Regions from separate parts of the Qiania dongpingensis genome, predicted to be linked through region 4. Evidence: riboswitches for the same ligand, from Rfam matches in the RefSeq annotation. Region 4 holds a riboswitch; each other region holds the start of a gene.

Region 1 (7,998 bases), 170 kb from region 4:
TTCCTGCGGACGAAGCCGGATAACCTGGAAGTCGTCATGACAGGACGCGGTCCGGCCCCGGAGCTTATGGAGGCGGCTGATTACGTGTCGGAGATAAAAAAAGTGAAGCATCCGTTTGATAAAGGAATCGTCGCCAGAAGGGGTATAGAATATTAGGAGGAAACGATGAAAGTAGCGTTGGAGAATGTACTGCCCGGCGAGATAGAGGCCCGGAGCTTTGAAATCATCACAGAAGAGCTGGGAGGCCGGAAGCTAGATGAGGATAAGGCGCCGGTGATAAAACGTGTCATCCATACTTCAGCGGATTTTGAATACGCGGACACGCTCTGTTTTTCAGATGGTGTCATCGGTAAGGCGCTGGAGGCCATCCGGGGCGGAGCGTCCATAGTAACAGATACCCAGATGGGGCGGTCTGGGATCAATAAAAGATCTTTGGCCCGGTATGGGGGGCAGGTGTACTGCTTCATGGGAGATGAAGACGTGGCGCGCCAGGCGAGAGAAAACGGCACTACGAGAGCGGTGGCGAGCATTGACAAGGCGGCTTCCCTGGAAGGGCCTCTCATTTTTGCCATCGGCAACGCGCCCACGGCGCTGGTCCGCCTGTATGAGCTGATCAAAGAGGGAAGGATCCATCCGGCGCTGGTCATCGGAGTACCGGTGGGCTTTGTGAATGTAGTTCAGTCTAAAGAGCTGATCATGGAAACAGAGGCGCCCTATATCGTGGCGCGGGGGCGGAAAGGCGGAAGCAATGTAGCGGCGGCCATCTGCAATGCACTGCTGTACATGATTGACGAGACGAGGGGACAGTGATATGAAAAAAGACAGCCAGAAAAAACTGGCGGTCCTGCTGGGAGTCCTGTGTCTCAGTCTGATTCTCATCCTGTCCGCCTGCATGATGGTATTTGAAAAGCATGAATCCCGCGCATCCGGGCGGTGGCGTGAGGCTATAGAGCTGGGCGACATCTATCAGGAGGAAGGAAGTTATGAGGAGGCGGCTGTTTCTTATAGAGAAGCTATTTCTTTGGAGCCCAGAAGGGATGAAGAACCCTATGTAAAGCTGGTGGATATTTATCTGCTGGAGGGAGATTACGAATCGGCCCAGAGTGTCATCGAGGAAGGGATGGGGTGTCTGGGCACCTATTCGGAGCTGGAACGCCAGAGCAGGGTCGCGGAAGCCGGTCTTTCTGGTGAGTCACAGATTACTATCAGGTCGGAGACCATGGAAGAGTCAGAGACCATGTGGATGGAATCCGAAAAATCTTCCAGTTCGGGTCTGGATTTTGCCGAGGGGTATTATCTGGCTGCTCAGGGAGGGCTCATTGCTGCTGTGTCTGAGGGGACAGGAGTAAATATCTATTCACAGGGGCAGATTCTATGGGAGCTGTCGGTACCAGGGATATGCGCTCAAATTGCCTTTAACGGAGAAGAGCTCATCTATGTGAAAAAGACGGAAGAGGATGCCTATGCAATCTATCGGAATGAGTACGATGGTTCCGGTGAGCAGATAATCGGAATCTGGGAGGATATCCCGGTGCCTGTCGGCCGGATTGGAGCAGATTATTATTTTCTGTCTGCTCCCGGGGAAGGGGAGACAAGCGGTCTGTACCGGGTAGATCCGGAAGCCAGTCAGCCTGAGCTCATTCTGAGTCAAGCCGGACAGGCTCGGTGCGGCGGAGACTATATTTATTGTATGGAGCAGCCGGACGGCACTGACGCGGAGGCAGTCTTGTATCAGATCGACGGAGCGGGGTATATCATGGAGATATCCGCGGGCTGCCGTTATATGGACGTCCAGGACGGAGCCTTGTATTTCGCAGAAGCGGAGGGCAAAGGACAGTCATATAAATGGTCAACACTCATCTTTTACCGGTATGATCCGGCGGAAGAGTTGTATACAGTTCTGGGGGAATCCAAGTCTGAGGACGGCTTTGTGATCTCCATGACTTCGGATTCAGCCATTTATTGTACGGGGGCTGAAAGGGGGAACCAGTACAGCTGGGCTTATTTTGAGGTGGATTTCCTGCAGGGGACAGAATCATTTTTGACGGAGGAGATATCCTGGATGGATGCATTTACCGACGATACGGAGATTTATTTGTTTGATTACTACGACAGGATTCTTTATCAGGTCATGGAAAATGCTATTTTGGAGAGCAGACAGAGTATTTCGGAAGATGCGGTGATAAGAAGTATTTATGATGGGTGGATTTATGCAGAGTCAGATGACGGCCAGCATATTGTAGTATATGGTTATGGACCGGTCTGACGGCATAATGACATAGATGACTTGAGAGTCACAACATGGAAAAATCAGGGAGGAAAAGAGGAAAAAATGAAAAAAAGAAAACAATGGATCGGATTGGTATTATGCATGCTGCTGGCGGCAGCGGCGGCGCTTTCCGGCTGCGGAAAAAAGACCACCGCAGAAAGCCTGATGAAAGAAGTACAGGCTAACGTGGAGAAAATCGGCTCCATGAGTGCGAATATGAAGCTGGATATGGGAATGTCCGTGGAACAGAGCGGCATGAGCGTGGATATCGATGTGAATATGGATGTTGACATGGATGTCATTCAGGAGCCTATGGCAACCCATATGAAAGGAAATGTTTCCATGAGCCTGATGGGCCTCAGCGTGGATATAGAATCCTATACGGTAGTTGAGGACGGCAAAGCCGTAACTTATACGAAGAGTATGGACCAGTGGACCAGAACGGAGGCTGAGCTTCCGGAGGAAGATCAGATGGAATCCATTCAGTCTTTGTTTGACAGTTCTGTGGCCTATACGCTGAACGATAAGCTGGAGAAGGTGGACGGAAAAGACGTATATGTCCTGAGATCCAAGGTTTCCGGCGATCTGATGGAAGACATGATGGGAGAGATGTCTGACAGCATGGGAGAGATGTCGGGAGAAATAGACTGGTCGAAATTCAGTGCTGATGTGACCATGAAGATTGATAAAAAGACCATGCTTCCGGTAGAAATGATCATGGACTGCAGTGAAGGCATGTCTGAGCTGATGGAAGGCGCTGCCGGGGGAAGTGGTGCGTCGGCTAAAGTTGACAGCTTTACCCTTACTTTTGCTTATACGGGATTTGACAATGTGAATGAGATTGTAGTGCCGGACGAGGCGAAATCCGCTTCTTCAGACGGAACAGGAGACAATCAGCTGGATGACTTCCTGGGCGGAAACGGAAACGAACCGGGGAGCATGGAAGAGAGCAATCAGGCCGGTGAAAGCGAAAGCGGAGAGGAAGCCGGCGTCACTCCCAACGCAGACGGCAGCTATACGCTCAAAAGTTATTTTGGTGACGGAAGTGTGAATATCGGCGCTCCGGAGGGTTATGTACTGAATCCGTATTCGGATGAAACATATCTTGCTTTTACGGATACCAATGAACAGGATTTTGACGATGTGTATCTGACCTATCGGCTGAGCTCTGACTACACGGAAGAGCAGCTGGTCCAGGACTGCAAGGACGATGTGGCTTATTACCAGGAGGATGATGACTATACCAACGTGGAGGTGCAGGAGCTTAAAAAAGTCCAGGCAGGCGGAAGAGAAGTCAGCTATATCAAGGTGAGCTATATCTTTGACGAAGACAGTAACTATGTGGAATATTATGCATGGACTTTCCTGGAGGGGAACCTGGTTCTGGAATGCTCCATTGAAGAGCATGCGTACCAGCAGGAATGTGCCCTGATCGATGAGGCGACCATAATGGAAACGCTGTTTTCCAAGATATCACTGTAAAGGATAAGTTCCGTAAAACAATGACGGGAAAGCCAAATGGCTTTCCCGTTTTGTTTGTTTAAATTTGTATTTTGCATACGATACGTCCTACAGAAGAACGGCTTCTTTGGCATGCTCCACGAAAATATTCCGGACAGCGGGGTATTCTCCCAGTCCTTTAAGGATACAATCCACTTCGTAACCTTCTCTCTGAAACTCATTTTTCCAGGAGCTTTTTTCTTCCCCGGCCATGTCGTTGGTGGCATGATCGCCGGCCACGATCATCAATGGGGCCAAAATGATACGTTTAGGAGCTTTTTCACGGACCAGCTCCTTGACAAGAGGCAGATCCGGATATCCTTCTACAGTGCCGATATAAACATTAGTGTGCCCGTCTGCCTTCAGCATATAATCCAGCGCAGGATAGACAGCATTGGCGTCATGCTCCGTCCCGTGGCCCATGAAGACCAGGAATTCATCGTCTTTTAAACTGGAGAATTCACACATGACCCCGTCGATCAGAGCCCGATAATCATCGGTGGTTGTCAGGAGCGGAGTTCCTACGCGGACAGAATGAAACTTATCCAGGTAGGAACGCACGGTATCCAGCATGATATCATTTTCAATACCATTGATGATGTGGGTCGGCTGAACGATGAGATCGGAAAATCCGTCCATAACAAACGATTCCAGGGCTTCTTCCACCGTATCTACATGGAAGCCGTCCCGTTTTTGCAGCTTCCGGATGATCATGCCGCTTGTAAAAGCGCGGCGGAGTTCGCAGTCTGGAAATGCTTTTCCGATGCTTTTTTCTATAGCCTGTATGTTATTGGCCAATGAGTCTTGATAGCTGGTCCCAAAACTGACGACCAGGATTCCTGTCTTTTGCATGGGTAATGAGCTCCTTTTACATGCTTTTTCCACTTTCTTTTTGTTTATCTTCCGCTTCTTTTTCTCTTCTGTGCCGTTCCCTCATGACGCCGAAGAAATAGAAGAAGACGCCCGAACCGATGGCCGCCTGGAGACAGAACAGCAAGGATTCCGTTTCTCCGCCGGGGGGCTCCAGCACAGGAGACGCCCATACCTCATAATCAGGATCGATTTCTGAAATCGCATCTTCAGCCGCTCCGTCGGCGCCTCCGAATTCAGAATCTTTGTTTATGGCAAGTGGGATGACTGCGATCAGTACGCAGATTAAAAGCAGGATCAGGATGGTTTTCCATTTACCCGCAGATGCTTTTGTCTGTTCCATCATGCAAGTCCCCCTTTTTTAAAATATCCAAGATCTGTGAGTTCGCTCTTTGCGTAAGTCTCCAATCCCATGATCACAATGGCGGTAAGAATCCCTTCGATGACTGCCAGAGGAATCTGAGTCACTGCAAATATTCCGAGGAACTCGAGAGAGGAGCCTGCGATACCGCTCGTTCCAGGATGGGCCATGCCCAGCTGGACAGAAGTCACGCAGTAAGTGAACAGATCGCCCAGGAATGCAGCTAGGAATACCGATACCAATTTCGGGCATTTAAGTTTTGCAGCCAGCTTGAAAACGCCATAGGAAACGAACGGACCTGCAATGGCCATGGAAAATGTGTTGGCGCCGAGAGTGGTAAGTCCTCCGTGGGCTAAAAGGATTGCCTGGAAGAGAAGGACGATAACACCCAGTACGCTCATGGCGCAGGGGCCGAATAAGATGGCGCCCAGGCCGGTCCCGGTCGGGTGAGAGCTGCTTCCTGTAACGGAAGGAATCTTCAGCGAGGAAAGGACGAACGCGTAAGCTCCGACCATGGCCAGGATGGTCAGCGTCCTTCTGTGCTCTGAGACAGTCTTTTTAATGGAAAAAAGCCCTGCCAGCAGAAACGGGATACAGACAGCGCCCCAGCCGATGGCATGGGAAATGGGAAGATATCCTTCCATGATGTGCATGGCATTGGCAGCGGGCATGATTCCGAACCCAAGAGCAAATGCGCTGGCGGCAACGACCAGCTTCCTTTGTTTCTTAGTCATTGATATGACCTCCTTATATAGTATAAATAAAAAAGCCTCTTCTGGTCTGGACCGGAAAAGGCATAACGGAAAGAATCTGCTTAATACCGTAACAGATTCTGTCTGCATTACACCGAAACCATCGTCGCAGTTTCTGTGCAAAAATGGTGTCATCAGGCAGGTCTCCTGGCTTAGGTTTCTTAGGTGGATTCGCCTTCCCATCCGCAGACAGTGGCATCTGAATCCTCTTTCTTCCTTTACAGTGGCGGGACCGCGTAAGAATCTCACTTACTTCCCTATTCTCCGGAGCTTCTGGCTCCGGCACCTGAAGGCACTAGATTTTCATTAAAAGTCTACCATCCTGTGAAACCATTGTCAATAAAAAGTGGGCCGTCAAACTTTAATTTCCCATCATTCAGGGAAAACTTCCAGACACAGCTGTTGGAAAGGCCGAGCCGTTCCAGACCGGCCGTAATACCGTGGACCGTATCGTGCATAAGCTTTTCTCCGGACAAGGCCTGAAGAGCCAGCATGACATCACCATGGGTGATCACGGCGGCCGGCGTTTTTCTTTCTTCCAGTGACAGGAGCGCCTCCTTGGCACGGACAGCTACCTGAGCATAGGATTCTCCTTCCGGATGGGGGACGCGGAAAGGATCTGCCAGCCAGGCTTTGTAGGCCCGAGAGTCGGAAGCTTTGATCTGCGCCCATGTTTTTCCCTCCCAGCGTCCCATGTCGGTCTCTTTCATGGAGGGGAGCGGAAAAGGAGTGAGGCGAAGAACTTTTCCAAGTATCTGAGCTGTTTCCAGTGCCCGGGAAAGAGGGCTGGAGTACAGAGCTTTTATTGGCAGAGCCTTAAGGGATTCCGCCAAGGATTCTGCCTGGCTGCGGCCGGCCGCGTTTAACGGAATGTCAGTCTGGCCCTGCATGATGCCGCGAACATTCCAATCGGTCTGACCGTGCCGGATAAGGTAAATTTCCAAGTCGTTTCCTCTTTCTAAAAAATTTAATAAACGTTTATAATATGGTATCGTATCATATGGACTCTGTTTATGCAAATAACCGGGACGAATAGAGCAGAAAATCCGGCATAAAATGAACTGATGACGGAAAAGCCGGGAAGGTATCCATGAAACAAAAACCTCATTACCAGAAAAAAAGCATCCGGAGGAGATGGGCGGCAGTTCTTTTTTCCTTGGTCATAGCCGTGATGGCGGTATGCCCGGCAGTTCCCATACTGGCAGAGGAACCGGCCGGATCCGGACCCTCCAATGGAGAAGGGACGATGTCTGTACCAGAGGAGCTGGGACAGCTGTACGCCGTTTCTGCCGTTCTTCTGGACGGAGATTCCGGCCGGATCCTTTTTGAGAAAAACGGTCACGAGGTGCGGCCCATGGCCAGTACTACTAAGATCATGACCTGTATTCTGGCTTTGGAGACGCTTGATGAGGATACGGCTGTCACAGTTTCCGAATACGCCGCGTCTCAGCCAAAGGTTCATTTGGGCATGCGGGCGGGGGAAGAATACCGCCTTGGGGACCTGCTGTATTCTCTGATGCTGGAATCCCATAACGATTCGGCCGTGGCCGTCGCAGAAGCGGCAGGAGGAAGCGTGGAAGGGTTTGCGGAAATGATGAACAAGAAAGCGAGGGAGATTGGATGCGAGGACACCTGCTTTCTGACGCCCAACGGTCTGGACGCGGAAAAAGACGTGGACGGAGAAAAAAAAGTCCACTCCACGACTGCGGTAGATTTGGCGCGCATCATGCGCTATTGTACCATGGAATCGCCGGCAAAGGAACGGTTCCGGGAGATCACGGGAACAAAAGACTATGCTTTTTCGGCGGCAGGGAGGAGCTTTTCCTGTTATAATCACAATGCTTTTTTGTCCATGATGGAAGGAGCTTTTTCTGGAAAGACTGGTTTTACAGGAGACGCGGGATACTGCTATGTCGGGGCTCTGGAGAAGGATGGAAAAACGTTCATCGTGGCTCTTTTGGCCTGTGGATGGCCAAATAATAAGAGCTATAAATGGAGCGATACCAAGAAGCTGATGGGCTATGGACTGGAGAATTATCAATACCGCGAGATTTATAAGGCGCCGGAGCTTAAGCCGGTACCGGTGTTAAATGGAATACCGGAAAGCGGAGAGCTTACGGACACAGCGGAGATTGGACTCGTAGAGGTAAAGGAAGAGGGGAGCAGATGGGAGCTGCTGATGAAAGAGGGAGAAGAAGTAAAGATTGAACAGACACTGGAGGAGAGCCTTGAGGCCCCTGTGACAG
Region 2 (7,998 bases), 110 kb from region 4:
TAGATTCCATCCTTATCCGTCGTCAGGATATCCGCTTCTGCTGGCAGCTTTTCAATATCCGCCACGATCGCGTCGGTGATCACCTTCCGCTCCAGGATCGGAATCTGTGCATAGGCCGCTTCCAGAATACTGTAGCCGATGACCCGCTCTTTGTCAGCTTCCTCCATCAATTGGTAACCCTGGTATAGATTCTCGATCATATCCCTGTCATTCAAGGTGATATCATTGATTGACGGAATCGCCGCTATCCCGTTGTTCATCCGTTCTGCCGGATCCATGGAGGAAATAGCCATGATATCAAGAAGCTTCTGATACTGTGTTACCATCGCCTTTTCACTGTCGCTCAGCGCGTCATACCGGGATTTGATTCTTCTTATCTCCGCATCATTATAGAACTTATATTCGTTCACTTCCGGCTGACGTTTGATCTGCTGGTCCACATCCGCACCGGTGATGATCCTGGCCGTCAGATCATCCAGACCATACGCATAAAGGTAATTGGCATCATTGTAGTAATAAATAAGGCCGTTGCTTCCGATGGTCATGCTCTGGGAACAATACTGGCCCACGCCTATGTTTTCCACCTTTTCGTAGATTGGGGTTGTCTGTCCTACGCTGTCCTGAATGATATACATGTTGGAAACCCGGTCGGAAACGGCTCCCTCCGGCGCATAGGGCACCACATAAAGATAAACCTTGTGGTTGTTCGCCTCTGTCGCATATGCGGTGGAAAGTACCGGTGTCCCCTTTGAAGCGATCTCGTCGATCCGGTAGATCTCCGTCATGGTATTGGCATCGATGACACGGAAGGGTTCTCCGCTTCCGCCGTGTCCGCCGCCGCCGCATACATACAGTCTGTCATTATAGATGACCGGCGAGGATTTAATGCCGGATCCCGCGATGTCCGATTTGAACCATTTCTCCGATTCTCTGTTAAAGGTGCCGTCCGCGTTCATTTTGATGGAAAGAATCGCGCCGCTGTTCATGGCAAGCGTCACGTAAAGGCGCTGGTTCTTCTCATAATAATTCGGAGTCGACTGTACCTGATATCCGTCCAGGATCAAAGTATCCACTACTTCTCCCGTTTTGGAGTTCACAGCAAACAGTCTGCCGTCTGTGTCGCCGAAATACGCATAGTCACCGACGAACTCCGCTCCGCCCCACAAAAAGCCCTGGTTGGAGGTGGGCAAGGCGCCTACTGACCATTCCGGACTTATATCATAGTCAAGCTTTTCATCCGTTGCGATAAAGGCATAGTAAGCTCCTTTTCCATAAGATGCGAAATAGAAATATCCGTCATGATACATGATCGGCGTCTCGATCTGAGCCCCGCTCAGCGCAACTGTCTGATAAAGGAACTCCAAAGTGTCCGCGTTATATACACGCACGCGGGTTTTGTTATTGTCATCCGTACTCATTGCAAACACTTTTCCATCCGCGCAGGTTACCTGAGGGAGAAGCATCATGCTTTTGGGCACATCATTTTCAGCCTCAATCGCTCCGGTTTCCGGGTTTACCTTCCGGACCTTGTCATCCGACGTGTAGTATACATAGTCATTATAATACGCAGGCGCGCTGACATGCTGCATCATCGTATTTCCGCCTGTGGCCTGGATTTTCCATTTCTCTGTCAGCTCGTCGCCGCTCTGAGGCGTCTTCGCATCCGAAATCCCCTTCAAATCCTCATTTCCGAGGAACTGATTCCAGTTAAGGGCATCTTCCGGTGAAGGATTTTCTGTTTTGGCCAGAAGCTGGTTATAATAATGCTCCGCTTCTACCAGTACATCATAGTTGCTCACTTTTGGCTTTTCTGCTTCTGCCAGGTTGTTGTAGGCTTCTCTCGCCGCATCGATCTTCGGCTTGCTGAGTCTTAAGGTAACGCCTCCGATGAAGGAGATCATGTTCTCCACGTAAGAAACGTCACTGTAATCTGCCGCTTTTGTCAGACTCTCCTGGATACTGACTGCCTGTCCTTTTCCAACGCTCAGGCTCTTTTCCAGATCCTGATAGCCGTTCGCCGTTATTTTATAGGTGTAGCTGCCGGCCGGAAGAGTATAGACACCGTTTACCGGCGCCATCTCCGTACCGTCAGAGCTCAGCACAGTCACAGAAGCAAACACTGGATCGGGCTGGAAGGTAACATCGTAAGATTTCGTCACTTTCAGATTATATACCGTCGACGTCTCCGCACCGCCCGTTGTATCCTTCGCAACGACAGGTATGGTGAAGGTATCTTCATCTGGCAGAGTGACTGTTACATTCCCGCCTTCCACATCCGGATCACTGAGAACACCATTTACCGTCAGCTGCTGAACATCTCCGTCCGCAGATCTCTGAATCGCCCCGATCGTCATGGAAGTGTCCGATGAAGGAACCACAACTTCGTATTCTGTGGTGCTGTAATTGAATTTGGGACTCAGAGTGGCAGTGCTCATATCCTGGGTATATACATTCAGCGCGCTCAGAGTGGGTTTCCAGTTTATGGTTACTTTATACTCCTTTTTATTCCCATCTGCATCCGTCAGGGTCAGCGTCAGGACATTAGAACCATTCTTCAGCAGGTTGGTAAGTACCACGCCCCGGCTGTTTCCGGCTGTCAAAGTGACAGAAGACGCCGCATCAGAGCCGTAAGGGACATAAGAAGCCTCAATGGTCTGAGCGTTCTCCGCGTTCACTTTGATATAAAGGTTCCTATTCGTATAACGGTAGACCGTGCAGCCGTATTCCAAAACGCCGCTGTCAAATTCCTTATCCAGGGGAAGTTTGTTGCTGTCGGTGATACTCAGGCTGTTGCCAAGCATCAGGCTGGTCAGCTGCGCCGAAGAAACGTCGGAATATAATATTATCCCTTTCTCAGCCGTTTTCGTTGCGGGAATTTCAGCCGCAGCATTTTTGGAAGCGCCGGTAGCCGGCGCCGTAGTTTCAGCCGCAGTCGTTTCCTCGGAGGTTTCCGAAATGGTATCCTCGGAAGTACTCTCCGTCTTGGCCTCCGTAGTCTCCTCAATCTTTGTTTCCTCTCCGGCCGTCGTTTCGATTTCCCCCGTCGAAACAACCGTTTCTTTCGGATCGCCTGAAACAGTTGATGACGCTTCTTCACTGGCAGCCAGCGAATTCATCGGAACCGTGCCGGCCAGGAGAAGAAACGACAGTACCAAAGACAGTACTCGTTTTTTGATCTTGCTTATCCTTCTCATCTTTCTCTCCTTCTTTCGGCAGAAATTTAAATCCAGATGACCTTCCGGTACATCTGGATTTAAAATAGCTTTAAAAACCCAGACCTTCCCTCCCGAAAAGTCACCCATTGCAATGCCGGCAGGTCTCCTGACTCGAGTTCCCTTTACTGGTCTGCGTCTTCCCGGTCTCCCAGTGACTTATGCAGACGTTCATCCCTCTTACAGTAGCGGGGGCTGTCCCGGTTTTTCACCGTGTTCCCTATTAATGTAACAAACAACCGCCATCGCGAATTCTATTTTCTGCTTCTATTTATGTTTTCTCACGGGTATATAAATATCCATGCAGGAAGCGTGTTTATCCTTACATCTGGCATCGTAACACTCAAAATCATAGCCTTCTTCATCCAGGTCATAGCCGCTGGTCTCCAGCCAATCCTCATATATATATTTCCAGGTCTCCCGGATGCTCTCCGCAAAAGCTTTATGCCCCTCTTCCAGGGTCATATCCAGCGGTCTTGTCGTAAATACCGCATACTCCGCGGCAGGAATCGTGACCACATTCAATCCTTCCGGACCAGTCTGATCTGCTTCTAGTTTTTTACCGAAAAAATAGGACAAATTACCCTGGGCATCCGGCTCTTTCAGCCATAAACCAATCTTCACCGTGTTCTCATCCATATGTCCATGATGATGTTTTTGTTTCTCCTCGGAGCCTTTTTCCCGAAACCAGTACGCCCCGTTCTGAACGCTGTCCAGCTCTTTTTTATCGGACTCACAGCTGTGTCCCAATACATGAATCGGTCCTAACGCCACAAATCTGGGTTCTTCCATTTGTACCCCTCCTATACCGCAGGCCTGCATTTTTAAATATTCCGTGGGCGTACAGCCAAACTTCTTTTTAAAGGCCTTTACGAAACCGCTGGGTGTTTCAAATCCCACTTCCAAAGCCGCTTCGAATATACCGGTTCCTTTTTTCACCTTTTCTGCCGCCAGCTCCAACCGTTTTTCCCGTATATAAGACGCTACGGACATACCGCTGGAAATCTGGAAAATCCGGCAAAAATGATAATAAGAATAATGGTAACGCTTCGCCAGCTCCATGGCCGACAGCTCTGACTCCAGATGACTGTCTATATAGTTTCGGCATTCTTTCATCATATCTGTGCATCCCACTGCTATTCCTCCTGCACTTTCTTCACTATAGCACATACCTTCTCCGGTTTTCTAATCCGGAATTGCGGTTTCACCGGAATTCACCAGTAATGTCCGCCGATATCCCTTCCCAGATCACAGGTATAAATCCACTGAATGACATCATTATCCTCCAGAACATACTTTGCGCATCCATAGTTGGGGAACCATCCGTTGACCGTATACATCCATCCGCTGCCTTCTCCGCAGTCAAATTCATTCAAATGGTTAATGCCTACAATGTAGCCGGCTCCATGTACGCCGTCGTTCCGGAATTCCAGTTTGATCCCGGTTTCCCTTGTCGTCCGTTTCAGGACGTCAAATACGGTCTCTCCTTCATAAAGCTCCACCTCGGAAGCGGATAAGATCACACCATTGCCGGGGATATACCCCTCTAAACCTTCTGTCAGCTGATCCATATTGTTCAAAACGGTATCGCAGCGAATCTCTATGATGCAGGTACGCGTTACTTCTTCCGGCTCCGTCGCAGTCTGGGTTGGTGCGGGCTGAGTCGGCGCAGGCTGAGTCGGAGCCGTCTGGGAATTTCCGCCCTGATTCCCAGACGTATTCCCTTCTGTATTCTCCGTGCGGCCGCCGGAACTGGGATTCTCCCCGGAAGCCGTATTTTCTTCGCCCTGCGCGCCGGAGGGAACAGACCCTTCTATTGTCTCTCCCTGTGATGACGTACTTTCTGACGCCTCGGAATCGCTTTCTCCGGATGTCCCTTCTGAAGCTTCCGATGAATCGGCACCCTTCGTACCAGTATTCGTATTTCCGTGATTTACCAGCTCTTTTTCTTCACCCCGGAGAATAACATAATCCCCGCCCTGTTCCACGCCAAGTTCCAGAAATCCGTTCTTCAGAGAAACCTCCAGCTCCTCGATTCCCTTTGCCTCTCCGTCATATCTGCAGGCCAGATAATTTTCCTCCTGACTGAAATCCCCCTTCAGAACAAGCGTCGCTTTTCCCGGAAGCTTTCCATCGTGACGAAGGGAAAAATTACAAACCCTCTCTGCCTCATAGCTGTCCGAAACCTGCTGGTTCAGATCGGCGGTATATACGCCGTCTTCTTTGATGTCCAGATTGACAGGAGCAGCCTCATCCAGATTGTTTCCTTCGATCCTCCATTCTGCCTGAAGGCCTTCGGATACCTCTTCTGTGTGTTCTTTTATCCCTCCCTCATCCATAAGGGCCTGAACATCCGCCGCGGAAATGGAATTTTCGTTTTCCGCCACTTTAAAATCTTCTATGTCGGATTTGATTTGTTCCAACGCTTTTTTGGAATCGTCCTCGGCGGCTTTTCTGTCCGCCATCACAGCAGCGGCAGCCTCCACTTTTTCCGAAAATGATTTTACCGCGTATTCCGAATACTGACCGTTATCGTTCCCTTTATCAGCCGTGTTCACAAGCTCCCGCCCGATGGATACCTGTTTGGAAATCTTGCTCTTAATATCGGGGCCTTTAATGGAAAAATGCAGTACGATCCCGGCCACGATCACAACAGACAAGATACCCAATATAATTTTCCTGACTTTATTCTCTTTCATATTTGCTCCTCTCTTTCATCGGTAAATCCCATATTTGATTTTTACACGTTCTACTTTCCGGATCACCTTTTCTCCAAAAACAAACAGGAAAAAGGCGCTCCCCAGGGCATGGGTGAAATCATACGGGACGCCGGAAATATATAATATCTTTAAAGACTCCCAGTTTATATCCAGCCCGGAAGCTGAGACATAGCTGTTGAATACCAGCGCCGAGATATTCATGATGCCGCCGTAAATAATAAAGGTCGTGAGGAATCCATATACGGACAAGGTCAAGTCATCCACCGGCATCCTCTTCCTCTGTATCAAATATCCGGCGATCAATCCGACCGCGCCGAAGACATACAGCCGCCAGCCCATAAAGATACCGTTACCGCTTATCCGCCATTCGAGCCAGGCCGCCAAAATGGCAAGAAAAACTCCTGTGATCGGTCCAGCTATCACCCGGAAACTCCGGCTGTTCAATTTATCCAGATCTTTTTTATTGAACACCACCCCTGCCAAAAATCCGAGAATCCCCCAGCAGAACATCTGCCATGGGGTCCATGGTCCCTGCCCCAGAAAGAAATTGCACACAAACCGCGCCAGCGCTCCCACAAGGAAGCCGGCCTCAGGTCCCAGAGAAATTCCGGAAACGATCGCCATGGCGGTCCCCGCCTGGAAAGGTATCGTGATATAGCATATCATGTTTCCGAGAGCGGTGAGCGCCGTCATCATAGCCACGAGAACAATCTCTCTTGCCCTTGGCTTCCTTCCCTCAAACATCATGAAAAAGGGCGCCATAATATAAAAGATGATCAGCAGACTGATAAATAGAAAACTTCTGTCCTCCAGAAATTCGATCCCAACAAAAATGGTGAGCGGTATCAGAACAAAAATCACAGCCGCTGAGACAAAAATCCGTTTACGTCTTAATTTCAGGAATTGTTTTTCTGTATATTTCTGCCACATAACTCCACCACTTCCCTATAAGTGATCGCCCGTTCAAATAGATGTCTGGACATCCGGTTCGCCGCTGTCGTATAAAAATTATTTCCGCCGAAAAATTCATGAGGTGTATCTATCGCTGATATCCCTCCGTCAAAGAACATTGCACACCGATCTGCATATTCCCCACAGAACTCAATGTCGTGGGTCACCATAAAAATCGTGACCCCCTGGTTTTTCAGCTCCCTCAATATGTCGGCCAATATTGTCTTGAAAAAAGGGTCCAGCCCTTTTGTCGGTTCATCTAAAAGCAGTATTTTAGGCTCCCTGAGGAGTATCTTTCCAAGAGCGAGCCTCTGTTTCTCTCCTCCGGACAGATCATAGGGATGAGCCTGTTCCATGCCGCCAAGCTGCATTTTCTGCATCATCTGCTGAATTCGCAAAAGCTTTTCCTCTTTGGGCACAGGGTCATAGTAAAGCGCTTCATAAAGCTCTTCCTCTGCCGTGATCTCTGTAAAAACAGACGCCGGATTTTGCGGCAGGACCCCCAGGCAGTTTGTAAACAGTTCATTTCCCTTGTATTTTTCCAGCGGCTTTCCTAAAATCCGTATTGCGCCTCTCCACGGCTTGTTTACCCCAGATACAATACCGAGCGTTGTGCTCTTTCCTGCGCCGTTGCCGCCGAGCAGGCAGAAAAACTCTCCCGTCTCTATGGAAAGAGATAAGTCTCTCACCACATCTTCTGAATTTCGCTCATAACGGAACCAGGCATTCTTGATCGTAACTGCTTTTTCCCTGTCTTCGCCGGACTCTTCTTCCGATTCTGGAAGCGACTTCACCATAATTTTCGGAAAAACCTTTGACAGCCATAGTCTTCCCTCCCGGATAGTCAGAGGATAATCATCCCCTCCGTCCACATCCGCATATATTTTCATAGGGGCCGGAAGACCCAGAAACATTTCATGGCGGCATTTTCGGTCGCTTAAATAAGCGCCTGTCTCCCTGGGAGTCCCCCAAAAGCAAAGTCTCCCTTCTTCCATGACCATGACCTTGTCCGCCATTGGAAACACTTCTTCCAGACGGTGCTCAGAAATCACGATAGTAATACCAAGATCTCGGTTTATCTTTCTCAGGGTTTCCAGGAATTCCAAGGCGGCAAT
Region 3 (7,998 bases), 120 kb from region 4:
ACTTGTTCCAGGATATTTCCCATAAAATAATCTTTTTCTCCCGCCAGAGAGCCGCAGGGATAGCAGCTGCCATCCGGAAGCAGAGCGGCTGCTCTTCCGCAGCCGGCATAACAGTACGGCAGCTTCTTTCCGAAGGTCATTCTCCTCCGGGCCTCTTCCACTTCCCTAAGCGCTATGCTCCTTCCGGATAAAGTTCTCAATTGATCGCATCTGTTCTGCATGGCCGGAAGAACCTCTTCAATCTGAGAGGGAGTAATACGAAGTTTGTCAAAAACCGGCCGTCCCCTTCCGGCAGACCGAAAAAGATCCAGGCCAATCCCGTTTACCGATCCCAAATACCAGCAAAAATCCACCAGTCTGGGAAGCTCTCTTACATTCATGGCTGTTACTACCGCATTTATATTTACCCTGATCCCATATTCTGCGAGCAGCCGGACACCACGGACAGCGTCCGCCGTTTTTCCTCTCAGAAGCTCATTGACCTCTGGCACTCCATCCAGACTGATCCCAATTGATATGGCATGTTCTTTGATAAACTCGGCATGTTTTCTCTCCAAAAGAGTGCCGTTCGTCTGAAGACGGAATTCCGCGTCTATCCCCTGCTTCTCCACATTCCGCACCACCTCACAGATCGTCTCCCATCCAAGGAGCGGTTCTCCGCCGGTAAACTGGATAATAAGCGGCGCGTCTGCAAATCTTGTTATGGCAGCCATCGCGGTTTTCACCGGCATGTCCTGGCATTGGCTCAGTTCACTTCCCGCACTGGCATAGCAATACATACATTGAAGATTGCATCTGCCCGTCACCCACAGGACCAGAAGCATTTTATTCTTTTTCATGACGGCCGCCGTCTTCTCCGGAACACAGCCGGTCAAGCTCTTCCCAGTCCAGAACCTCATCGGAAAAAGGACGTTTGTGCATCCGATGCGGCAGTACATAAGAAGCGGCCCTTCGGATGTCTTCTCGGATCACTTCCGTCCGTCCTTCCCATGCGGCCAGTGTCCTGGCGGTATTCACCATACAGATATCCGCTCTGTGTCCGTCCACATGCAGGGAAATCCCAATCTGGGCGGCCAGCATCAGAATATCCTTCGAATAAGAAACCATGTGAAAGAGTTTCTTTGCCTTTAAAATCCGCGCTGTGAGTTTTTCCTCCTCTTTCCGGTATTTCTCAAGAAACGGTTCCGGATCTTCCTCAAAATCCAGTCTTCTGGATATCACCTCTACCCTATCTGCCGTCTCTTGTTCGCCTTTCACGTCCGTTACCAGGCCAAACCTGTCCAAAAGCTGAGGACGGAGCTGTCCCTCTTCCGGATTCATAGTCCCAACGAGGACAAACCGGGAGGGATGACTGTAGGAGATTCCTTCCCTTTCTACCCGGTTGACTCCCATCGCCGCCACATCCAGGAGCAGATCCACAATATGATCGTCCAGAAGATTGATCTCATCTATGTACAAAAGGTTCTGATCCGCTTCTGCCAAAAGCCCCGGCTCAAATCTCCGTTTTCCTTCTTGTATGGCGCTTTCCAGACTAAGCGTGCCTACTACTCTATCCTCTGTGACGCCTACCGGCAGATTCACCACCTTCATTTCCGGCATCAGAGACGCCAGCGCCCTGACCGCGGTGGATTTCGCCGTCCCTTTTTCTCCCCGTATCAGGACTCCTCCCAATTTGGGATTGATGGCGTTCAGAAGAAGCGCCGTTTTCATATCTTCCTGTCCCACAATGGCAGAAAAGGGATAATTATACTCTGTCACCATAATGTCCTCTTTCCCGGCCGCAGCCGTTCTTCTATCGTATTTCATTCAGGATATCCTGGAAGATATCCGAACTCTCCGTCAGCTTCTCCAAGGGAATCCGATATCCGTTCATGGCATCTGCCAGCTGCTCTGCCAGTCCCAGACGCACATATCCTTGCTCTGTATCGATCACTATGCTGCGGATTGCCTCGCTCGCAAAGCGTTCTGCCTGGCAGACAGCCTCTTCATAGGGTGCCTTTTCACCGGCTGTCGCCCTTCCGTCTGTGATGAGCATGAGCACTGGAAACACCGTTTTTTCCTTGGCCAAGACTCCCTTCAATATCTCGTAAGAAAGACGGATTCCCTCTGCAAGAGGCGTTTTCCCCTTCGTCCTCAATTCCATCAGCCGGCTGGCAGCCAGATCCACACTGTTTGTAAACTCCAGTAAAAGGCGGGCTTCCCTATCCTGAAAAATGAGCATAGCGATCTTGTCACGCTTTTCATAAGAATTCTGGAGAAGAGAAAGTACGATTCCTTTCACGGCAGCCATCCGTTCGTTCGCTCCCATGGATGCGCTGGCATCCACCGCAAATAAAAGATAACATCCCGTCTTTCCGCTTCTTACTTTCAGCCGGATATCCTCTGACTTTATCCTGACCGCCATTTTTTGTTCCCCCGCCCCTTTTTCTCCTGTAGAATGAAATGCTGCGTGAAGCAGGGTGTCCCCGAACGCGACATCTGAGGCGCTCATTGGGATTCCCGGCCTGCTTTTCACGACGTGTCCCTGACCTTTCATTTCATCTGCCCGAATCCTCCGGCCGGTACAGTTTGCAGAGTGTATCTTTTCGCCGTATTTCATCCAATCATTGACCGGATGGACTTCGCTTGGTGCTTGAAGATCCTCCTCTTTTAGAAGGTTTTCATCCGTCCCCCGCTCTGTTTTCGTGCCTTCCTCTTTCTTACTGCCTTTTAGTTCTTTTTCCCGTTCCGCCTCATTTCCCTGACTCTTTTCCGCCCATTCTTCCGACAATCTGTGACGGCCTCTGTGAGGGAATACATATTGTGCCGCTTCCAAAAGATGAGCCGCAGTCACCATGGTCCCATTCCCCCAGGCTGCGGCGGCCCGGGCAGTCTGAATCAAGAAAAGCTCCGCATGGTTTCCCTCACACCCGGCTTCTTTCACCAGTTCGGAAGCCAATGTTTTAGAGCCCTCCGTGATTTCTATCCTATGCAGCCGTTTTCTGGCTCTGTCTAAGTTCCTTGCTATAATCTGTGTTTTATCACGAAATCTGTCGCAGAACTTTTGAGGGTCCTCTTCGTATTCCAAGCGGCGTTTAATGATCTGCATCCGCTTCCTTAATTCCTTTTCTCCTTCCATGTATACTAGAAGACCGAATTTATCCAAAAATCCAGGGGAGACTTGTCCCTCTTCCGGATTCATGGTTCCAATAAAAACCATATTTCCAGCCTCCGCAGAGATTCCGGCCGCCGTCTCATCCGGCAGCAGATTGGATTCATCCATGTATAACAGATGTCCCCGCGCCTGTTCCAGTATTCCCGGAATATGCTCTCTGCGTCCGTCTTTTGTAAGACTTTCCCAGTCATCGCATCCATAAAGCCTGTCTCTCGTCGTATGGAGAGGGACTTCGTACAATTTCATGTTATGGTCCAATTCTGCAAGACCGCGAACCATGGTGGATTTTCCCGTCCCCTTTTCACCCGTGAGCATCACACCGCCCACAGCCGGATTGATCAGCGCATAGATCAACGCCTGTTTCGCCTTTTCGTTTCCTACCAGTGCACTGAATGGGTATCCCATTTTTTTATCCTCCAGCAACAAAACAATAAAGGACCTCTTTTGCCGGAGCAAAAGAGGTCACTAAAAAATAACCAATCCCCTCATCCCGGAAATATCTGGAAACGGATATCCTGACTTCGCTTCTTCCTCCAAGGCCCTTCTCAGCAAATCTGCCAATGGTCTCCGCCTTTTCGTCTGCGTTACAGTAGAGGTGACTGTCCCGGATTTTCACCGGATTCCCCGTTCATTATTCTGTTTGTTACAAACATGTCATATTTTTTTATTATAACACCTTTTTACCCTTTTGACTTATCCAAAATTGCTATTTGATAAATCCCGGCCTTTTCTATCCCCTCCTTCTGTTCGCCCATAAACACACAAACAACAATATGATAGAAAATGTACTCCCCAATATCAAGAACCAAATACCTCCATTTTGGCGGTCTCCTGTTTCCGGAGATGCCGTAGTCTGTACCGTCTCTCTTTCTGTCTTCTCCTCAGTCGTCGGTTCCTTTTGAACTTCTGATGTCTCCGCCTTTTCCTGAACCGTCGTTTCTGCACAAGCCGTCGTTTCTTCCTCTGGTTCTTCCGGACTCTTTTTATTTATTGCCGTGATTACCAGCTCCCCTTTTGACTCCCCTTCAATCTGTACCTCCAGTTCATCACATGGTTCATATCCTTCCGGAACGTCTGTTTCGCGGACCAGATATACACCATAAGGAAGCGGCACCGTTTCTAGTTTCCCATTGGAATCTGTATAGAGAATCGTCTCTCCCAGGCCTCCGATCACGACCGGCTCTGCCTTCTCCCAATCATATTCCCCCTCCTTTCGTACCAAAGATGACTTTAAATAAAATGAAAAACCTGCGTGAGGAAGAGGGAGCTCCTTTCCCGCATCTCCATATTTTTTTAGGATGACCGGCCGTCTGATCATTTCGTCCTCTGCCTCAATCATAACCTCTACGACAGGCGTCGTATCATCCTGATATTGAAGCGCTGCCTCATATTCCTCCGGATTCTTCCAGTATCCTTTCGGCGGAGCAGCCTCTGTCACTATATAGTCTCCAAGTGGAAGACCGCCGAGTGCCCCTTCTCCCTTCTCATCGGTGACAATCTGTCCCATCAGAATACGCTCTCGTTCGCCGTTTTCTGCCTGGCCGGAAAGAAAATAGACCTCATAGACCGCGCCGGCCAACGAAGCGTCTCCAAAAAGCTCTCCCTCCTTTGAAGAGCGTTTTTTTAAGGACAGGGCTCCCTTTGCCGGAAGATTTTCCCAGGTACTGTCCACGATCTGTCCCGCCCGCACTATGACAGTTTTTGGCTCCTGCGTCCTTATATATCCTTCCGGGACCTCAGTCTCCCTTATTTCATAGCTGCCGTCGGCCAGATAGCCGCTCATACCTATTCCATCATTTCCGGTGAAAAATTCGCATATGGGGTCAGAATCTGCAGGAGCATTCAAGGGAAACACGCCGAAACGAACGCCGGCCAGCGGTTCATTCGTTTCCCCGTCATACTTTTTGACCTGGATTTTTCCCGGCTCCTCCGGCAGCTTGATCCCATTTTCTGCATGCTTTATTTCTGCTGTTCCTATCTTTTCTACCTTTCCCATCGTTTGATAAGCACTGTCTGCCGGTTCGAACACCGACACCTGGTTACCGTCCCCCGCATATCCTGTCGCCTTCAGAATCAGTTGTTTTTTACCGTTTCCTTTCCAGGGAAAGCTCAAAGAATACGTCCTTCGGTCCGTGAGCTCTGTTTCCGTACTCCAGGAATTTTCGGACAAGATTTCTCCGTCCAGCTTGATCTCACTCCCTTCTTCCAGGCCCTCTGCCGATATGGTACAGGCGTCCATATTTTCCGCGAAAACAGAAAAACTGACGACAATCTCTTCTTCACTCCGGCTCGCAGAAACGCCTGTAATGCTGATAGAAAGATATCTCTTTATACGGTTTCCATAGATGGCATTTCCGGCCAGTGTGCGGAACATGGAGGCTGCATCCACTCCCTCCAGATTTATGGGGGAGGCTTTTTCGTAAGCAAAATAGTCGTAATCACTGCCATCCTCGCGCATGGAGGCCAGCACCGACCATATGGCCAATTGTGTCGCCTGCCGCTGCGCCTCTTCGGGAATCCCCTTACTCAGCCAATATCTGGTATTCAATGGATAACCGTCGGCTATGACATTCCGTATGGCTTCTATTCCTTTTCCGCTTATCCGTCCACCGCCTCCGGCGCCTCCATAGGACTGGTTCCCGTCGGGACTCTGGAGCGTACTGTTTAAACAGTACGCCACCGCCCCGTCCGAGGTGTCCTGATACGCCTGAATCACATTGCTGGTATCGTTGATCACCAGATACATCTTTTCAAAGGGAATTTTTAAAAACCCGGATACAGAAACCTCCTCTGCCTTTGTCACAGAACAAATAGCTGTCAATCCTATAAACAGGTACAAAATAGTTCTGCTTATTTTTCTTTTCATATAATCCGTCCTCTCATATAATGGTTTTTGGACGGACAGGAAGCAAACTTAATAACAGACCTTCCCCTCCTTTATAATTTAAATTTGCTTCTCTTTGGTATTCACTCTATTGATTTTTTAATATGATATGGAAACTATTGACCAGAACCGGTCATGAAATAACTGATGTGCAAAGAATAAGCTGGCTTCCTGCCCTTCCCTGCAGAAGTCATTATAACAGGAAACCAGCTAAAGTTCAACAGGAAAACGTCTCTCCTTCTTTTCTGATTCGCTTTATCTTACCCCGGTATGGCTCGGAGACCGGCTCTTCCAGCAGACGGTCCATCACCGTATAATCCATTTGAAAATGCATGGGAAATACAACATCCGTATCTGTCTTCCTCATGAAATAGTCAAATCCCCACCAATATCGTTCTTCCTGCCTGGGATCCAGCGGAACAAAGGCAGCATCAAAATGTCTTCCGTCCATTTTCTGAATCTCAGTCTGGAACCGCCTGGTCATATCTTCATATTCTGCCTCTGTCTCTCCAATCCAGGTCCACCAGTTCAGATCTCCCGCATGGTACAGGCTTTTTCCTTCATAGGACAGAAGAAAGGCCACACCCTCGTCTGTGGAGGCCAGTGTCTCCACCTGGAGAACGCTGCCGCCCACTATAAATTCCGCCGAAGCGTTCTTTCCAATGTAAGAAATCTTATCATACGCCGAAGCCGGAACCTTTATCCTTTCCAGATAGGCGCGGCTCATCCGGATATCCTTCGACAGGAGAAAATGGATATTCGGATAGATTTCAGCCAGGGACAGCACCGACACCCGGAAATGATCGTCGTGTTTATGGCTTGCTAAAACAAAAATATCCTTTTCCCTGGGAAATTCCGGAAGCTCTCCCGCATAATAATCAAACAAAAAGACAGCGTTGGGAAATTCAATGGAGAAGCTGCTGTGATGGATATATGTAATTTTCATACAAAACCTCCTTTCACTGTGGGCGGAGACGGCGGCCCGCCGCTTCGCGCGCAGGCCGTGTGAATGCCCGATGATCTACTGTTCCAATCCATAAAGTGCCGAATACTTGTGCTTCAAATAGGCGATATAGTAATGAGGATTGAAAGGCTCGCCTGTCATATCCTGCAGCACCTCACCCATGTTTCTGGCCGCGCCAAACCTGTGGATGTGTTGATTCAGATACCCGGTGATCTGTGCCAGGCCGCTGTTCTTTAACAGGCTTTCCACATCCAATTCCTTTGACATCTGATGATATATTTGGGAAGCCATGGCATTTCCCAGGGCATAAGAAGGAAAATAGCCGAATTCTCCCATGGCCCAGTGGATATCCTGGAGCACCCCTTCTGTAGGGTTACTCGGCTTCAGTCCCAGATATTCTTCGTAGAGCCGTTCCCATTCCTCCGGCAGCTGCTCCACCGAAAGGCTTCCGTCAATCAGCTTCTTCTCCAGTTCATACCGGACGATGATATGGAGACAATAGGTAAGTTCATCGGCCTCAGTCCGGATAAGCCCCGGCTCTGCACGGTTTATCGCCCGCAGAAACTGATTTAAGGATACGTCTTTTAGCTGATCCGGAAACTGATTCTGTAATCTTCCATAGATTGGTTCCCAAAACGCCTTGCTTCTTCCCAGGATGTTTTCATAAAACCTGGACTGTGACTCATGTACACCGCAGGTTCCTCCCATGACCGGGGTCTGCGTCACTTCGTCGCCGTTCCCCTGTTCGTATATCGCGTGTCCCGTCTCATGTATCGTGGAAAAAATGGCGCTCTCCAGATTATCTTCATAATAATGCGTCGTGATCCGCACATCGTCTTTATGAAGACTGGTCGTAAACGGGTGTTCACTTTCCGCAAACACGCCCCTGGAAAAGTCAAATCCCAGATAAGCCGCCAGCCATCTGTTCCAATTCTTTTGTTTTTTTATATCATAGGTTTGAAAAAGGAATCCCGATTCCACAGGCTCCTTCTTGCT
Region 4 (7,998 bases):
AGAAAAGCTTCTTCCATCGTGAGAAACGAACTGCAGAGGAGGAACCGGAAATGGTGGATAGAAAGCCTGCGGCTGCAAAGTCTAAACCGAGGACAAGCAATGTAGTTCCCATGCGTGCCGCCACGAGAGGCGGGATGGAAGTCTGTATGGTAAAGCCCAGCAGTCTGGGAGATGCCCGCGAGATTTGTGATACGCTTTTGAGCGGACGTGCAGTTGTCATCAATATGGAGGGGATTCCCACGGAAACCGCGCAGAAGATCATTGATTTTACATCTGGCGCATGCTATTCCATGAATGGAAATATGCAGAAGATTTCCAATTACATATTCATTGCTACTCCTCAGACTGTGGAATTATCCGGTGATTTTGAAGATTTAATGGGCAGTTCTTCAGGTCTTTCAGACTGACGGGACGAAAAGATGGATAAAGAAGAACAGTTATTTCTGCACCGTCTCCATGATTTGGCTGATGTGTGCTTTCAGCGGGGGATTCCCGTTTATACGGATTTTTTGAATTTACATGAGCAAACGGTTTTTCTGTCGGCGCTGCCGGAGTTTTCCCATGTCCGCTGTTATCTGGACGGCGGTTATGAGACAGCGGAGAGAAAGATTGTTTGCTTTCTTCCTGTCTATGGGGGATTTGAAGAAAAACCGGACAGAGAACAGCTTCCTATGGTTCCGGTACGGATTTCCTCTTCTGCGGGAAAATTTACAGTACCAAGCAGCCATCGGGATTATCTGGGAGCCGTGCTGAGCCTGGGAATTGAGCGGGGAAAGATTGGAGATCTCATCGTAGGGGATGGATTCGCGTACTGCCTTTGTGCGAAAAATATGTCTGATTTTCTGATGGAAGAATTGAAGTCCGTCAGACGCAATCCTGTGGTCTGCACCAGAGCCTCCTTTGCAGACTTGGAAGAAAACCAGAGTTTCACTGCCGTCACTGGATCCATCGCTTCCCTGAGGATGGATGCGCTGCTGGGGCTTCTTATGAAGTGTTCCCGCTCAAGAGCATCTGAATGTCTGGCAGAAGAGAGGGTGTATTTGAACGGAAAATTATGTGTTTCTCAGACGGCTGTGCCAAAAACAGGGGACATCCTTTCCATCAGGGGAGTGGGAAAATATATTTTCGACGGAATCCTCACTTCGACGAAAAAAGGACGCCAGATGGTGAAGCTGCGAAAATATGACTGAAGCGACATTCAGATTATAGAATATGAAAGGGTGATAAGAAATGACAGCAGAAAAGAAAGCGCAGCCCGAGGAAATCATGGTACATCAGAATGGAAAACCCATATACCCGATCGTTTTAACGGATTCCTTTGACAGCCTCCTGGAATCGGCGGCAAAGCTTAACCTTTCCGGCAGAAAAGTATGTATTGTTACAGACAGCAGGGTGGCAAAGCTGTATTTGGAAGAAATAAAAAACATATTTCATAAAATATCCGCAAAAACAGTATACTTTGTTTTTCCGGCGGGAGAGCCCTATAAAAACCTGGATACCGTAAAAAGCCTCTATGAGTATCTGATCTGTCATTCCTTCGACCGGAACGATATCCTGGTGGCGCTGGGCGGCGGAGTGACAGGAGACCTGACAGGCTTCACGGCCGCCACCTATTTAAGAGGAATTGATTTTATCCAGGTGCCGACCACTCTCCTTTCTCAGGTGGACAGCAGCATCGGCGGCAAGACAGGCGTGGATTTCGATGCTTATAAAAATATGGTCGGAGCCTTTTATATGCCCAAGCTGGTTTATATCAACGTTTCGGTCTTAAAAAGCCTTCCGGAAGAACAATTTGCTTCTGGCATGGGCGAGGTCATCAAGCATGGCTGTATCCGATCTGGAGAATACTATCATTGGCTGGAAGCCAACAAAGAGGGAATACGGCAGAGAAAGACAGGTTTCATGGCAGAAATGGTGAAGGGAAGCTGTCTCATCAAACGTGCTGTCGTGGAAGAGGATCCGAAGGAAAAAGGGATTCGTGCCCTTCTGAATTTCGGGCATACCCTCGGACATGCCATTGAAAAGGAAATGGGATTTACGATGAGCCATGGTGCCTGTGTGGGAGCGGGATGTGTAGCGGCGGCTTATCTGTCCGAGCGGCGCGGTATGCTGAAGCCAGAGGAATTTAAAAATCTAAAGGAACTCCTCGTTTATTTCCGGCTTCCCGTTTCGGTACAGGACATCAATGTATCAAAAGTGCTGGACGCGGTAAAGCATGATAAAAAAATGGACTCCGGCGTCATCCGGTTTATATTGCTTCGGTCCATCGGGGAAGCCTACATTGACAAAACCGTCTCAGCGGAAGAAATGGTGTCAGCCATGGACTATCTGACAAAACCAAGAGGAGAATGACATATGGAAGCAAACCAAACAAAAAAGCGGTTTTTTACGGTGTTCTGCTATCTTTTGGGAGCCGTTCTGCTCGTAGGATTCGATCAATGGACAAAGAGTCTGGCGGTGGCGCATCTGAAGGGGCAGGAAGCATATCCAATCATCAAGGGAGTCTTTGAACTTTCCTATCTGGAAAATCGGGGAATGGCATGGGGGCTTTTATCCGGCCAGCGGTATATCTTCCTGGCAGGGAGTGTTCTCATCCTTTTTCTCATTGCATATGCTTTCTGGAGAGCTCCTTCGACTAAGAGATACCTGCCGGCGCGTCTGGTTCTGACTGTGCTCTTTGCCGGAGCCATTGGAAATCTGGTGGACCGTCTGGCGCAGGGATATGTGGTGGACTTTTTTTCCTTTACCCTGATCAATTTTCCAGTATTTAATGTGGCGGACTGTTATGTGGTGGCTGCGGGGATAGCGTTCGTGATCTTTTTTCTGTTTTATTATAAAGATGAAGAACTCGCCGTCTTCCTTCCCGGAAAAGGGAAGAAGAAAAGCACACCGGACAAAAAAAGCGGAGAGGATGCGCAGATATGACGTTTTTCTCTTACAGGACGGCTGAAGAGGACGCAGGAAAAAGACTGGATAAGTTTCTGTCTGAAAAACCGGAAATGCCCTCCAGAAGTTATTTAAAGAAACTGATTGAGGAATCCTGGGTCCAAGTTGATAAAAAAGCTGTAAAGGGCAATTACAAGGTTCAGGCGGGAAACGAAATCGAGGTATCCGTTCCGGAACCGAAGGAGCTGGAAGTAGAAGCAGAAGCGATGGAACTGAATATCGTCTATGAAGATGATGACCTGCTCATCGTTGACAAGCCGAAGGGCATGGTAGTACATCCTGCCGCAGGGCACGAATCACACACACTGGTCAACGGTCTTCTGTATCACTGCCAGGGCAAACTGTCCGGAATAAACGGAGTGCTCCGCCCCGGTATCGTCCACAGGATTGACCGGGATACAACTGGACTTCTGCTGGTTTGTAAAAATGATTTTTCCCATGCGGCCATTGCAGAACAGCTGAGGGTCCATTCTATCAACAGGCGCTATCATGCCATAGTCCATGGCGAGATCAGAGAAGACGGCACGGTGGACGTCCCCATTGGAAGGAATCCCAATGACCGGATGAAAATGGCGATAAACTTAAAGAATGGAAAAGAGGCGGTTACTCATTATCATATATTGGAGCCGCTTAAGAAATACACTTACATCGAATGTCGGCTGGAGACCGGCCGCACCCATCAGATCCGCGTCCATATGGCATCCATCCATCATCCACTGCTGGGCGATACGGTCTATGGACCTTCGAAATCTCCGATTTCTCTGGAGGGCCAGACACTTCACGCTAAAGTTCTCGGTTTTATTCATCCTAGGACAGGGAAATATCTGGAATTTGAGGCTCCATTACCGGAGTATTTTGAAAGATTATTGGTGAAATTGCATATATAACTATACTTTCTTTGACAAATATAGTATAATATAACTATTATAAGGATGAGAGGAGCTGAATGCTATGCATGGAAATCTAGTGATTACCATCGGAAGAGAATGCGGAAGCGGCGGAAGATTCATCGGACAGAAGCTGGCAGAGCGCCTTGGAGTCAGATGTTACGATAAGGAATTGCTTGCATTATCCGCGAAAAACAGCGGGCTGTGTGAAGAAATCTTTGAACATCATGATGAAAAGCCCACCAACAGTTTTTTATATTCACTGGTTATGGATACTTATTCCATGAGCTATAATCCTTCCAATTTTGTGGATATGCCCTTGAACCAGAAGGTATTTCTTGCACAGTTTGATACTATCAAAAGGCTGGCAGAGCAGGAATCCTGTGTGATCGTAGGGCGCTGCGCCGATTATGCGCTTGCGGAATATCCGAATATGGTCTCCGTATTTACCACGGCAGCCTATGATGACAAGGTAGAGTACTTGAAAGAGCATTACCATATTGAGCCGTCCAAAATTAAGGATTTTATTACAAAGACCGATAAAAAACGCGCGTCTTATTATAATTATTATGCCAATAAAAAATGGGGGAGCGCGAAGAGCTACGACCTCTGCATCAACAGAAGCGCGGTGGGATTTGACGGGGCGGTGGATGTCATACTGAACTTCGTAGATGTCAAAAAAGCGAATAAGAAATAAATAAAACGAACTTTTTGTTACAAAAATGTCAAAAGCCATTGACAAATCATTTCATCAGATGCTATACTTTTCTGCGTAATTTCATACCATCAGCCATACATGGGGAAGTCAGGTGAAAAACCTGCGCGGTCACGCCACTGTAATGTGTAGATCACAGAGCCAGATTGCCATGTAGCGGTAATATTAGTTGTTTGACCTGCGAGGGAAAGGGAGACTGATGATCAAATGTTTTATTTTGGTATCTAAAGTCTTTCTCAATCTATGAGAGAGACTTTTTTATGCAGAAATAAAACTTTTCTGAGAACGTTGCGCTATTTTTCCTCCTCAAGATCAGACAGCAAGAAACCAGATAATTGTTGAACAGAGGAGGAACTATGAAAAAAAGGTTTGTATCAAAAGCTTTGTCACTGCTGCTCGTATTGATGTTGCTGGTATCAGGATGCGGGACTGAAACATCTCAGAGAGAAAGTACCGACGCAAAAGAAAGTACGGCTGAGACTGTCGGCGAAACCGAGGATAAGAGCCCCAATGACGAGGAAACAATCGTTCTGGCGGGATCCCGCGATCCGGGCAGGGGCACTGCCGATCCTTATTTTACCAATGTAAATCTTTATGTATGGGAGCCGCTGATCGGGGAATCCGATGACGGTGAAGTAGAACCCAGGCTTGCTACCAGCTGGGAGATGTCAGAAGACGGAAAAGAGTGGACATTTCATCTGAAGGAAGGCGTCGTTTTTTCCGACGGATATCCTTTTAATGCGGACGCGGTACTGCTTAATTTTGACCGATATAAAAAATTGGGAGTCGTATCCTCTACTTTCTTTGCATTCGACATTGATTCTGTATATCCCGGACTTCAGTCTGTAGATAAAGTAGATGACTATACAGTAAAGCTGACTTTTGAAAATCCGGTCCCCACACTTCCTTATACGATCATTAATTTCGGAAGCGGTATGTTCAGCCCGGATTGCTACGATTCTGAGACCGGCGAGTTCAAAGAATATTGTGTTGGCACAGGTCCCTTTGTCATCACGGACCATGTCCCGGATGAATCACTCACCCTCGGACGAAATGAACGTTACTACGGTGATCCTGCCAAAGCGGAGAGTATCCAGATCCGGGTCATCCCTGACCATGAAACACGGGTGGCAGCCCTCCGGTCCGGAGAGATCATGGGAGTATATGATAACAACGCGATTCTGCCTCAGTCTGCAAAGGAACTGGAAGCAGAAGGAGGATTTACTGCATCAGCAAAGATTTCCGCAAATATTCAGTATCTGAATGTGAATAACCGGAACTTTCCCTTTAATGATGTAAGAATGCGACAGGCTATGAGCATGATAATCGACCGTGAGACTTTGTTAAACAGTGTATACCGCGGCTATGGAGAAATTACTGCCAATGTGCTCAGCCCTCTTTCTGTATTTTATAAAGAGATCACACCCGAATACAACCCTGAAAAAGCAAAAGAATTGGCATCCGAGGTATTGAACGGACAGACTCCCACTGTACGGCTTTTGACTGCTTCCACCTATAAAACAGACGCAGAGCTGATCAGCTCCTGGCTTCAGGAACTGGGACTTCAGGTAGAAATCCAGGTAATGGAGTCTTCCGCTGTATCGGAAGCACTTAAAAATACAGATTTTGACCTTTCCATGGGATTCAAGGGAATGAACAATGCAGAACCAGAAACCATGCTGCGTGGCTTTTTGCATTCAGATGGTTTCATGAACAACGGATTTGCCATGAGCGGCTACAGCAATGAGGCAGTGGACGGGCTGCTGGATCAGCTGAACAGCACCTACGTAAGAGAAGACCGGGTCAAGTTATATGATGAACTTCAGGAAATCAGTGCAAAAGAGCTTCCGGTCATTCCATTGATAGCCGTGACTACCCTTGTTGTTCACAGCGACAAGATTACCGGCTATGACGCTATGTTCACCGGCGTCACGCTTCCAGAAACCAGATGGGCCGATTAAAATGATTCTTAAATATTTGGGCAGACGGCTGCTGCTTACGATACCGGTACTTTTCGGAATTACTCTTCTTGCTTTTCTGCTTGGTGTCCTGAGTCCCGGAAACCCTGCGGAAATTGCTCTCAGCGGAGGAGGAGAATACGCCGTAACAGAGAAACAAATATCCAGTATAGAGGAAGAAATGGGTTTGGATAAATCTTATCCGGCCCAGTATCTTAGCTGGATAAGGGGCGTTCTTAAGGGTGACTGGGGAACCTCCTTTCGTACGAAAAAGCCGGTTCGTGACGAGCTTTTCAGCCGTTTTGGCATCACACTAAAGTTGGCTGTATGTGCCATTTTTCTTACGGTTGCCGTCGGGATTTCCCTAGGGATTCTCGGCGCAGCCCGAAGGGGCCGATTTATAGATAAGGCAGGGCAGGGGCTGAGCGTGCTTTTTTTATCCATTCCCAGCTTTTGGGCCGCGATTTTACTTATTCATATTTTTTCCGAACGGCTGCATCTGCTTCCCACCAGCGGACAGGACTCATGGAGGCACATGGTCCTGCCGGTTATCGCACTGTCCCTTAACACCACAGGAACCACAATTCGTCTGATGCGTTCCTCCATGTTGGGTGAGCTGGGGAAACAATATATCACAGCTGCCCGTGGAAAAGGGATTTCCGAACGAATTGTCTTTCTAAAGCATGCCCTGATCAATTCACTGGCTCCTGTGGTCACGCTTCTCGGCAATTACCTGGGCGGTATCCTCGGAGGTGTCGTTGTCGTAGAATCCGTGTTCGCGATCAACGGTATTGGAAAATTTGCATTGGATTCCATAGCCGTACGGGATTATCCTGCCCTGCAGGGCTATGTGCTCATCACAGGAACGGCCTTTGTCATCATCCACATGCTGGTGGATCTTATCTGTTACTTCCTGAATCCACAGATCCGTTTGGGAGAGGGGGAGACTGTATGATTCGAAAAGGACATTGGTATGTGGACGGAGTAACGATGCTTGCTCTTACCCTGATGGGAATCATTTTGCTTGGCAGTGTATTTGCCCCGCTTCTTGCCCGGTACAGCCCTACAGCAATCAATATGGAAGAGAGTCTGCAGGGAATATCTCCCGCGCATCCGCTGGGGACTGATTATTTGGGCCGCGACCTACTTTCCCGTGTGTTATACGGCGGAAGAGTATCTGTGCTGACCGCAGTAGCTGCCACAGCTCTTTCCATGCTTTTAGGAATGGCGGTGGGAATCCTGGCCGGTTATTTCGGGGGAGTTGCAGATGCGGTGATAACTTGCCTGACAAGTATCTTTCAGGGACTTCCAGGCACAAGTATGATGATTGCCGTGTCCGCCATTATGGGACCAGGGGTGCAGAGTCTGCTGGCAGCTTTAGTGATCAATTCCTGGGCGGGGTTTTCCAGAATAGTCCGGGAAAATGTATTGAGTCTTAGGGAACAGACTTATGTGGAAGGCGCCCGCTGCCTGGGAGCCGGCCGTTTCCATA

What was found. Region 4 has a riboswitch for cobalamin ahead of H9Q78_RS01150 (ABC transporter substrate-binding protein). Riboswitches for the same ligand answer to the same signal wherever they lie in the genome.
Region 1: it holds a riboswitch for cobalamin, as region 4 does, so the genes downstream of both, H9Q78_RS00400 (energy-coupling factor ABC transporter permease) here and H9Q78_RS01150 (ABC transporter substrate-binding protein) in region 4, are expected to answer to the same signal.
Region 2: it holds a riboswitch for cobalamin, as region 4 does, so the genes downstream of both, H9Q78_RS00640 (cadherin-like beta sandwich domain-containing protein) here and H9Q78_RS01150 (ABC transporter substrate-binding protein) in region 4, are expected to answer to the same signal.
Region 3: it holds a riboswitch for cobalamin, as region 4 does, so the genes downstream of both, H9Q78_RS00595 (VWA domain-containing protein) here and H9Q78_RS01150 (ABC transporter substrate-binding protein) in region 4, are expected to answer to the same signal.

What each region holds. Positions count from the first base shown of each region.
Region 1 covers NZ_CP060634.1:82,179-90,176, forward strand. The annotation lists gene H9Q78_RS00370 (cob(I)yrinic acid a,c-diamide adenosyltransferase) at 1-156, shown strand, start outside; gene H9Q78_RS00375 (precorrin-8X methylmutase) at 166-810, shown strand; gene H9Q78_RS00380 (tetratricopeptide repeat protein) at 812-2,266, shown strand; gene H9Q78_RS00385 (DUF6612 family protein) at 2,333-3,751, shown strand; gene H9Q78_RS00390 (sirohydrochlorin cobaltochelatase) at 3,839-4,621, opposite strand; gene H9Q78_RS00395 (energy-coupling factor ABC transporter substrate-binding protein) at 4,638-4,985, opposite strand; gene H9Q78_RS00400 (energy-coupling factor ABC transporter permease) at 4,982-5,734, opposite strand; cobalamin riboswitch at 5,873-6,057, opposite strand; gene H9Q78_RS00405 (histidine phosphatase family protein) at 6,067-6,696, opposite strand; gene H9Q78_RS00410 (D-alanyl-D-alanine carboxypeptidase family protein) at 6,843-7,998, shown strand, end outside.
Region 2 covers NZ_CP060634.1:141,212-149,209, reverse strand. The annotation lists gene H9Q78_RS00640 (cadherin-like beta sandwich domain-containing protein) at 1-3,194, opposite strand, end outside; cobalamin riboswitch at 3,295-3,471, opposite strand; gene H9Q78_RS00635 (AraC family transcriptional regulator) at 3,480-4,346, opposite strand; gene H9Q78_RS00630 (DUF4430 domain-containing protein) at 4,427-5,911, opposite strand; gene H9Q78_RS00625 (ECF transporter S component) at 5,927-6,862, opposite strand; gene H9Q78_RS00620 (ABC transporter ATP-binding protein) at 6,829-7,998, opposite strand, start outside.
Region 3 covers NZ_CP060634.1:128,170-136,167, reverse strand. The annotation lists gene H9Q78_RS00605 (radical SAM/SPASM domain-containing protein) at 1-839, opposite strand, end outside; gene H9Q78_RS00600 (ATP-binding protein) at 826-1,806, opposite strand; gene H9Q78_RS00595 (VWA domain-containing protein) at 1,793-3,559, opposite strand; cobalamin riboswitch at 3,643-3,826, opposite strand; gene H9Q78_RS00590 (thioester domain-containing protein) at 3,885-6,020, opposite strand; gene H9Q78_RS00585 (MBL fold metallo-hydrolase) at 6,256-6,984, opposite strand; gene H9Q78_RS00580 (carboxypeptidase M32) at 7,060-7,998, opposite strand, start outside.
Region 4 covers NZ_CP060634.1:248,385-256,382, reverse strand. The annotation lists gene H9Q78_RS01180 (cell division protein SepF) at 1-407, shown strand, start outside; gene H9Q78_RS01175 (YlmH family RNA-binding protein) at 420-1,190, shown strand; gene aroB (3-dehydroquinate synthase) at 1,231-2,352, shown strand; gene lspA (signal peptidase II) at 2,356-2,925, shown strand; gene H9Q78_RS01160 (RluA family pseudouridine synthase) at 2,922-3,833, shown strand; gene H9Q78_RS01155 (cytidylate kinase-like family protein) at 3,898-4,530, shown strand; adenosylcobalamin (AdoCbl) riboswitch at 4,606-4,750, shown strand; gene H9Q78_RS01150 (ABC transporter substrate-binding protein) at 4,905-6,509, shown strand; gene H9Q78_RS01145 (ABC transporter permease) at 6,511-7,461, shown strand; gene H9Q78_RS01140 (ABC transporter permease) at 7,458-7,998, shown strand, end outside.